Regions from separate parts of the Exiguobacterium sp. s36 genome, predicted to be linked through region 2. Evidence: a T-box and tRNA genes for the amino acid it is inferred to sense, from the RefSeq annotation. Region 2 holds a T-box; the other holds one or more tRNA genes.
What was found. A T-box is a leader RNA that pairs with one kind of tRNA and senses whether it is charged. The one in region 2 lies ahead of argS (arginine--tRNA ligase), so its partner is inferred to be a tRNA-Arg.

Region 1 (4,424 bases), on a different contig from region 2:
CGGGAACGATTTGCTTCTGAACTTGAATCAGCTGCTGGATCATACTCATTCCCCCTCGACTTAAAGCATGGACAATTTTTGTCCCACTTTTATATTTGCGTCCCACCGCTACGACTTCATCTTATCAATCACCTTTCCGTCTTGCAACCCCTTCAAACGTTTTTTTTCGATGTAAGCGTATACTTAACAAAATCTTCAACTTTACTGTCATCGTATCGACCTTGACTAATGACACGTCCCTCGTGTAAGACGACAGGGATCTCAAACAAGTATTTCGCCTCGAGTTCTTCGTTGCCGGTGATGTCGATCTGCTCGAGCTCGAACGGATAGTCTTCCATGAGCCATTCGAGCATGACGAGCGCCTCCTCGCAGAGCGAACAGTTGGCGCGGCGGTATAACGTCAGGACCATGTCAGTCCCCTCCTTTCCATAGTTGTCGTTCCCGCTCCCGCGAGTTTCCAAAACCGAGCGCCTCCCGATAGTTCGCCACGGTCCGTCGTGTCACCGTATAGCCGAGCCGGTCCAGCTCGCGCATGAGTGCGGCATCGCTCAGCGGCGACGTCTCTTGTTGAATCAGTTCGGCGAGCGCCTTCTTCACCATGAACGGCGATTGCCCGTGCGAGGCTCGGACGAAAAAGTGACGCCACGCCATCACGCCGCCCTCGGTCGTCACGTACTTGCCTTGAATCGCCCGGCCGACGGTCGACTCGTGCTTGCCGATTTGTTCGGCGACTTCTTTTCGCGTCAACGGGTGCAAGACGAGCTTCCCGTCCAACCAATCGCGTTGCCGTTCGGCGATGACGGCCCATACCAATCGAAGCGTCGCGTTCCGCATCTCGAGCGTCTCATGCCACCATTTCGCCTCGCGATCGTCTCCGATCCGAGCCGCGTCGAGCGTCGGGCTGAACCATGTCGTCACGAGCTCTCCGTCATGACGGACGACTTCAAGTTCCGGGACGACGTGTTCGGTTCCTTCATATAATAATGGCGTCTTCGGGAGCGTTGCCACGATACGCGTCACTCGTTCGTACTCGGCAACCGAGATGTCGAGTCGTCCCGGGATGTCATCAAGGTTCGCGTCGAGCGCCTCGAACACGTCCAAGACGAGTGGGTCGTCATGTTCAATCGCATGCCGGTATTGGCAGTCGTGCTCATTCTTTGCCCCGATCCCTGTCGGTTCTAGAAACAAGAGCGCCTGGCGCGCCGCCTCAATGTCCGCCACATCGACCTCGAAACGATGGGCGAGCACGAAGTCGCTCTCCGGTAGTAGACCGCGATGGTCGAGCGCGAGGACGAGCCGTTTCTGGAGCGCACGCTGGGCCTCGGTCCCGCTCCCTTCCTCGATTTGCTCGAACAATCGCTCCTCGAACCCACGCGCCGTATCGGCCACCCATTCGACCGCACCGCTCCCCGTGGCGATACATGGATTGCGTCGAGCCAACCGGCCGAGCTGAAAGGCGATCGCGGTCCGGTCCGCCTCGAGAATCGGCAGCCGCCGGACCATGTCCTGGGTCAGCTGTTGTGTCTGAAGTTGTTGCTGTTCTTGCCGTTGCATCGGTCACACCCCTCTCGCTTCCTATTGTATCGAACAGCGGGAAATCGCGCTCAAAAAAAGTGAGCCGAACAGGATTGCTTTTTTAAAAAAACAAATGTATAATAAATCGTGTCAGAGAACATGCACCCGTAGCTCAGGGGATAGAGCACTGGTTTCCGGTGCCAGGTGTCGGGAGTTCGAATCTCTCCGGGTGTATCATAGCAAGAGGTCAGGCATATGCCTGGCCTCTTTTGTCGTTTTAGAATCGTCAAACCGTGGAATAGGTCAAAAACGATGACTATCGTTTGACCAACATTGACTATAGCGGTATGATATGTTTACAACCTACATAAAGGAGGCAGATTCAATGTTAATTCCAACAGTTATCGAACAAACAGGTCGCGGGGAACGCGCGTACGATATTTACTCACGCTTGCTCAAGGACCGCATCATCTTGCTCGGAAGTGCAATCGACGACAACGTCGCAAACTCGATTGTCGCCCAGCTTCTCTTCCTTGCAGCCGAGGACCCAGATAAGGACATCTCACTTTACATCAACAGCCCGGGTGGTTCGATCACTTCCGGAATGGCGATTTATGACACGATGAACTTCATCAAGCCGAACGTGTCGACGATTTGTATCGGAATGGCCGCATCGATGGGTGCCTTCTTGCTTCAAGCCGGTGAACAAGGCAAACGCTTCGCGCTTCCAAACGCAGAGATCATGATTCACCAACCGCTCGGCGGTACGCAAGGTCAAGCATCGGATATCAAAATCCATGCCGAGCGCATCATCAAGATGCGTGAGAAATTAAACCAAATCATGGCCGACAACACTGGCCAGCCGCTTGAAGTCATCGAGCGCGACACAGAGCGCGACTACTTCATGTCAGCTGAACAAGCGAAAGACTACGGTCTCATCGACAAAGTCATGACGCGTTAATCCAAAAGTGCCTTTCCCGACTTCGGGAAAGGCACTTCTTTGTTATTGGACGGGCAACCAAATTTCAATCAAGTCGTCGGCTCCGTCTTGCCCATGAATATAGCGCTCAAAATCGAGTGCATCTCGCAACGTTACATCCGGCAATGCTAGAAGTTGATTATATGTCGTAGGGATGGCTGGAATTCCCCCTTCGACCGTGGCGACAAGATACCGTCCTGCCGACAGTTCAACCTGTCTTCCGTCTTCACCTGTCACAGGATTAGTCATCCCTGCTAAATAGGCTTCTTCTTTCGCTAAACAGACGCCATATGATTCGTCTGTTGTCAGCTCTGTTTGCAGTTTTTCCCAAACGAATGGGATTTTGGTGAGTTCGGATACATAGCCGTTTACGATTTTCGGTTGGTCCCACTTCTCATAACGTACTTTCATTGAATCTCCCCCTGTTTGCATCCATTTAATTTGTTGCTCGACTTGTCGCAACGCCTCGATCTCACGTTGAACCTCGTCAAGTCTGCTGTCGAGTAACCCGCTCACACTTTCTGCCGCTTGAATTTGTTCGAGTGAGATGCCCATTTGACGTAGTAACTTGATTTCGTTCAGGCGCCTTATTTCTTCCATCCCGTATAACCGATACTGATTCTCTAAACGAGTCGGTTGGACAAGTCCTTTTGCTTCATACCATTTTATTGCTTTAGTGGACAACCCCGTTAGATGGACCACTTTTCCGATTTGAATCATTGGCGTCCCCCCTTCTCGTTTATCATAAAGCCGGCCGTAGCGGACAGGTCAACATCTTTATTCTTTGACCTCGACCCCGAATACATAGCGGCTATCGCCTTGCGGCCAATCCCCGCCCGTCTCGAATACATAAACGCCCGGCTCGTCTGGCACGACCGGTTCAGCCGGGACAAGTTCCCCATCGACGAGTTGATGGAACGAGGCGTTCGACGGCTCGGCATGGAACTCGACATCAATCTCGGCACCCGCTTCGACCGGCACGAGCTGTAGGTCATCCGCCTCCGGCAGAGCATGGTCCTCGCATACCGCCTCGCCCCCATCCGACCAACAGAATGTTGACTGTTTCACTTCCGCGGTCACGGTTCCGACCCGGACCGTCGGGAGCGGTGGTTTGACCGACGTCCCCGACTTCCAAAACGAGGTGGCGTATAACATCCCGCCGACCACGAGCAACCCAATCACGACAATCCATAATCCTTTTCGTCTCAACCCGCTCATCCCCTTTGTACGTCTATTCCCCGTTCCACGAAAAAACGACCCACTTCCGTGAGTCGTCCTGTTCATTTCGGGCGTCGGAGCCCTTTCATCATATAGCCGCCTTTGAAGTCGATTGGATCGAAAGCAACGAGGAACGCTTTCGGTTCATACTCCTCGACCATTTGGCGCAAATCTTTCATCCGTGTCCGCGCTGCCAAGACATCGAGACGATAGCGGATGCCGTCACGTCCCTGACCTTGGTAGTGCGTCACCCCGTAGCCGCTGTCACGCATCTTCTGGATGAGCTCGGCCGGGAACTCTTGCGTATGCACTTGAATCATGTTGTAGCCGATCGCAAGCTTCCGCTCGACGTAACCGCCGACGAGAATCCCAAGCCCGAAGCCGACCGCATAGACGATCATCCCGAGCGTCGTCAAATCTTGGAACACGATGCCGAGCGCGAAGATATAGATAAGCGTCTCAAGCGTACCGAACAGCCCCGCAATCATCGTTTTTCCTTTGACGAGCATGATGGTACGAAGCGTCAGCACCGGTACATAGACGAGTTGTAATACTAGGATGAGCAAGATTTGCCCCATTGGAACGACCTCCATTCGAATTCAATATAACCACTATTCCAAATTTCAGGGCGGGATGCAACCAAAAAAGGCTGACCGGAGTCAGCCTTTCGCAATTATTTGTCTAAGTTATCAACGCTCGTGAGCAGTTCATA
Region 2 (4,424 bases):
GATATTGTGTCAGAAATGAACCTCGAAGAAGTGAAGAACGCGATTCAAATCGCCGAGAAAGAAATTTTAAACCGCTACGACTTTAAAGGTTCGAAAAGCGAGATGTCGCTCGATAATGGCGATGTCGTCCTCGTCTCAGATGATGACTATAAGCTCGAGCAATTGAAAGACGTCTTGATCACGAAATTGATTAAACGCGGCGTCCCGACGAAAAACCTCGATTATCAAAAAGTAGAACGTGCGCTCGGCGGCACGGTCCGTCAACGCGTCAAATTGAAGAGCGGCATCGATAAAGACGATGCGAAAAAGATTAATAACGCCATCAAAGAATCAAAACTGAAAGTGAAGTCGCAAATTCAAGACGATCAAATCCGTGTGACGGCCAAGTCGCGCGATGACCTTCAAGCCGTCATGCAGCTCGTCCGTGAGCTCGAATTGTCCGTCGATGCCCAATTCACAAACTACCGATGAAACTCGCCATCATCAGTGACCCACATGGTTCGTTTGATGATTTGAAAGCCGTGCTCGAGTCGGTCCGCCGCGAGACGGAGCACATCCTTTGCCTCGGCGATCTGTACGAGTGTCATATCGGTAAGAAACGGCGCAACGAGCGCTTCCATGAAGTGTCCGATGTCGTGACGTACGACCCTGACTACGAGGCGCTCCTCACCTTCCCTAGCCTGCGCGGCAATCAAGAAGAGCGGATTGACGAAGTGCTCGTGGTGTCGCATCCGGTCAAGACACGAATCGCCTTATTACCGGAGCAGACGACGCTCGATGAGGCGCTATTCTTGCATGGACACCAAGTGAAATGGAGTCCGGACTGGGAACCGCTTGTCGAGAAAGGGAAGTATCCGCTCGTCTTTATCGGACACAGCCATATTCCGGGGATTTACCGGAAAGGTCGCTCGATTCCCTGGGAAATCGGGAAGCCGTTCACCTTGAAGAAAAAACGGTACGTCATCAATGTCGGCGCCGTCATCTTCGACCGGGAATGGTGTCTGTATGATACAAAAGCCCGGACGGTCACACGCATGAAGGCATAGGAAAAGGGACCCCCTCAAAAGGGTCCCTTATTTGTGCTTACATTTCTTCTGGAGCTTGAACACCGATCAAACGGAGTCCTTCTGTCAATACGATCGTCACCGCTTTGACGAGGGCGAGACGTGATTGTTTGCCTGCATCTTCTTCGAGGACACGGACATGACCGTAATACTTGTTGAACGCTTGCGCCAAATCGAGCACGTAACGGCTAATGATTGATGGTTCGCGACGTTCGTGGGCACGTGTGATGACGTGTGGGAACGCGTTGAGCATCGTCACGACGCCCCACGTGTGGTCGTCGTTTGCGCCAGTGAACGTCGAGCCGTCGTAGTTACCTTTACGAAGGAGCGAGTTCGCACGCGCGTTCGTGTACTGCACGTACGGGCCCGTCTCGCCTTCGAATTTGAGCATGCTATCGAGGTCGAACTCGATGTTGTTGATGCGTTCATTCTTCAAATCGTGGAAGATGACCGCGCCGACACCGACCATGCGTGCCACGTCGTCCGCGTTCGCAAGTTCCGGATTCTTCTGAGCGATGTTCGCTTGTGCTTTCTCGATTGCTTCTTTGAGCACTTCCTCGAGCAAGACGATGCGACCTTTACGTGTCGACATCTTTTTCCCTTCTTGCAAAATCAAGCCGAACGGCACGTGGTGCATACCGTCGACGAAGTCATAGCCGAGCTTGCGCAGGACTGAGAACAGTTGTTTGAAGTGAAGCGCCTGCTCGCCGCCGACGACGTAGTTCGCCTGGACGAAGTTGTACGTCTCATGACGATAGACGGCAGCTGCCAAGTCGCGTGTCGCATAAAGCGTCGCGCCGTCTTTCTTTTTAATCAAGCATGGTGGCAAGTTCTCGTCCTCGAGTGAGACGACCATCGCCCCTTCACTTTCGACGAGAAGGTTTTTCTCTTCGAGCATGGCGACGACGCGATCCATCTTGTCGTTATAGAACGCTTCCCCGTTAAAGCTGTCGAATTCGACACCAAGGAGGTCATATACTTTTTGGAACTCTTTGAGTGATTCTTCGCGGAACCACGTCCAAAGCTCAGTCGCTTCCTTGTTGCCGTCTTCGAGTTTCTTGAACCACGCACGGCCTTCGTCTTCAAGTTCCGGTTGTGTCTTCGCTTCTTCGTGGAAATGGACGTAAAGCTTCAAGAGCTCAGCAATCGGATGTGCCCGGACCGCTTCCTCGTCGCCCCATTTTTTATAGGCGACCATCAGTTTACCGAACTGTGTGCCCCAATCTCCGAGGTGGTTGATGCCGACGACGTCATAACCGTTTTTACGGGCGATTTGGTTGATGGCATTCCCGATCACCGTTGAACGAAGGTGTCCCATCGAGAACGGTTTGGCGATGTTTGGTGACGAGAAGTCGGTGACAATTGTCTCGTTGCGCGTCGCGTGTGTCGCGTAGTCCGCTTGTTCATCGAGCACCGTGTTGATGATTTCTTGTGAGACGACGTCACGGCTCAAGAAGACGTTCACATACGGGCCAGCCGCCTCGACTTTCGTGAACAACTCATCGTTCAAGTCGTTTGCGATATCCGTCGCGATCATGACCGGTGCTTTACGATAGGCTTTCGCAAGTTGGAAACACGGGAAAGCAAGGTCCCCGTGTGCCTCATGTTTCGGTTTTTCAATCAATGCTTCAATCTGGTCGAGCGTCAACTCGTCCCCGATGACACGGGACAAGGCTTCCGCATATTTGCGTTCATAACTCATTCTAATTCCTCCTTATCATTTGTTCATAAAAAAAACGCCCTTTGCACAGATGCAAAGAGACGGGATGGCCCGCGGTACCACTCTTCTTGCCTGCTTGACGCAGACCGCTTTATCGGTGATAACGGGGGTCCCCCGGCTACGCCTACTCAAGTTCGGATAGCATCTCAAAAGTGCGTTTCGCGATGTTTGTCAGCCTAGGCTCTCACCAATCCCTAGGTCGCTTTGTTGACGGAACGATCGTTACTCTCTTTTTCATCGACTTTCGTCTATGTGGTTGAAAAGCAATTTCATTATAGAGGATATTTCATATAGACTCAATGCTAGAATTCCGCCATTATGGTGGATAGGCAGGACTCGGGCGTGATTGTGCCGAATCTTCTACCATACATAATTGAATTTTTCCCACATAGGAGGGAACCATGAACCATTTCCGCAAGATGTCCGTCCTCGGTTGGAGTATTTGGAGTATGCTATTCAGTTTGACCCTCATCTTGTTCGCTACAGGCGTATTAAACATGCCGGCCATCGAGCCGTTACCGTTCATCTTGATTGCGTTGCTCGTCATTACTTTTCAAATGGACTCCATTGAACGGAAAGGCGTCTACTTTACCTTTTCAGAAAGTATCGTCTTAATTATTTTTTTATTCTTTGATTTTGAGACAGCGCTGTTCGTCAATCAGATTGGACTACTCGTCTTCCAGTTCGTCAACTTGAAACCGCGCGTCGCGCTTCGACGGTTCCGTTTTACGTATCCGTGGAACGCCATCACGTCGTTTTTGGAAATCGCCATCCCGGCCAGCGTCTACTTGGCACTCGGTGGTGTGACCGGTCTCGGTTTTTATTCCCAAGATTCGTTTCTGCCGCTTGCCGGCTTGATTGTGGCCATCATCTTAAACACGGTCGTACAAAAGTATCAAGTCGGTTGGTGGTTCCGTGTCGATATCCCGGTCCGCGACTTTCTAAACATCGCGTTTTACACGTATATCGTCAGTCTCGTCTTCATTTTAGCAGCCTCGCTCTTCCGTGAGACGAACTTGCTTGTCGTCAGCAGTATCGCCGCCGCACTCACCTTCTTTATTAAGCGGCTCATCATCCAGAAAGGTCGGCAAGACGCCTTCAAATCGTTGATTGAACAATATGATGAGGCAAAAGAAGCCGTGTCGTTGTCACAAAGCGAGGCGCAAGCGATTGAGGTGTTCCTCAGTCAATGTGAACGACTCAACGAGTACGACGAAGGGTTCGTCGAGTTCAAACTGTTCGATCGCACACTTTACTTTGATTTAAAGACGCGCCAGCCGATCGATCGCCACGTCGTCTTTGATTTACTCGATGCAACCTATCCGAACGAAGCCTCGGTCGAGTATGAGATGCGCTTTGAATGGGACGCCCCGTTATCGAACGAGTTCGATGAAGACTATCATAGCTTCATCTCGGTCCGTTCCGAGGAAATCGAAGGCATCCGCACGTGGCTCGTCATGACCGGCGAGCACGTCTATGGCTATCCGCCCATCATTCAACGTGAGATTGTCAAACTGCTCAAATCGTTCAATCGAACGATCAGTCGTTGTCATGAACGCGACCGCCTCTATACCGAGAGCCGGACGGACAGCTTGACGTTGCTTGCCAATGCACGGGCTTTTTATGAATACGGGATTCAA

Region 1: it has a tRNA-Arg gene. The T-box ahead of argS (arginine--tRNA ligase) is inferred to sense a tRNA for this amino acid. The anticodon was not compared.

The regions. Positions count from the first base shown of each region.
Region 1 is NZ_JACSLW010000001.1:489,846-494,269, forward strand. It holds gene KNP95_RS02430 (sugar-binding transcriptional regulator) at 1-43, opposite strand, end outside; gene KNP95_RS02435 (glutaredoxin family protein) at 153-410, opposite strand; gene KNP95_RS02440 (RNA polymerase factor sigma-54) at 412-1,554, opposite strand; tRNA gene KNP95_RS02445 (tRNA-Arg) at 1,677-1,749, shown strand; gene clpP (ATP-dependent Clp endopeptidase proteolytic subunit ClpP) at 1,901-2,476, shown strand; gene KNP95_RS02455 (MerR family transcriptional regulator) at 2,519-3,214, opposite strand; gene KNP95_RS02460 (hypothetical protein) at 3,272-3,712, opposite strand; gene KNP95_RS02465 (DUF2179 domain-containing protein) at 3,775-4,290, opposite strand; gene KNP95_RS02470 (hypothetical protein) at 4,386-4,424, opposite strand, start outside.
Region 2 is NZ_JACSLW010000003.1:299,355-303,778, reverse strand. It holds gene KNP95_RS09450 (YajQ family cyclic di-GMP-binding protein) at 1-471, shown strand, start outside; gene KNP95_RS09445 (metallophosphoesterase family protein) at 468-1,046, shown strand; gene argS (arginine--tRNA ligase) at 1,084-2,766, opposite strand; T-box leader at 2,819-3,031, opposite strand; gene KNP95_RS09435 (GGDEF domain-containing protein) at 3,186-4,424, shown strand, end outside.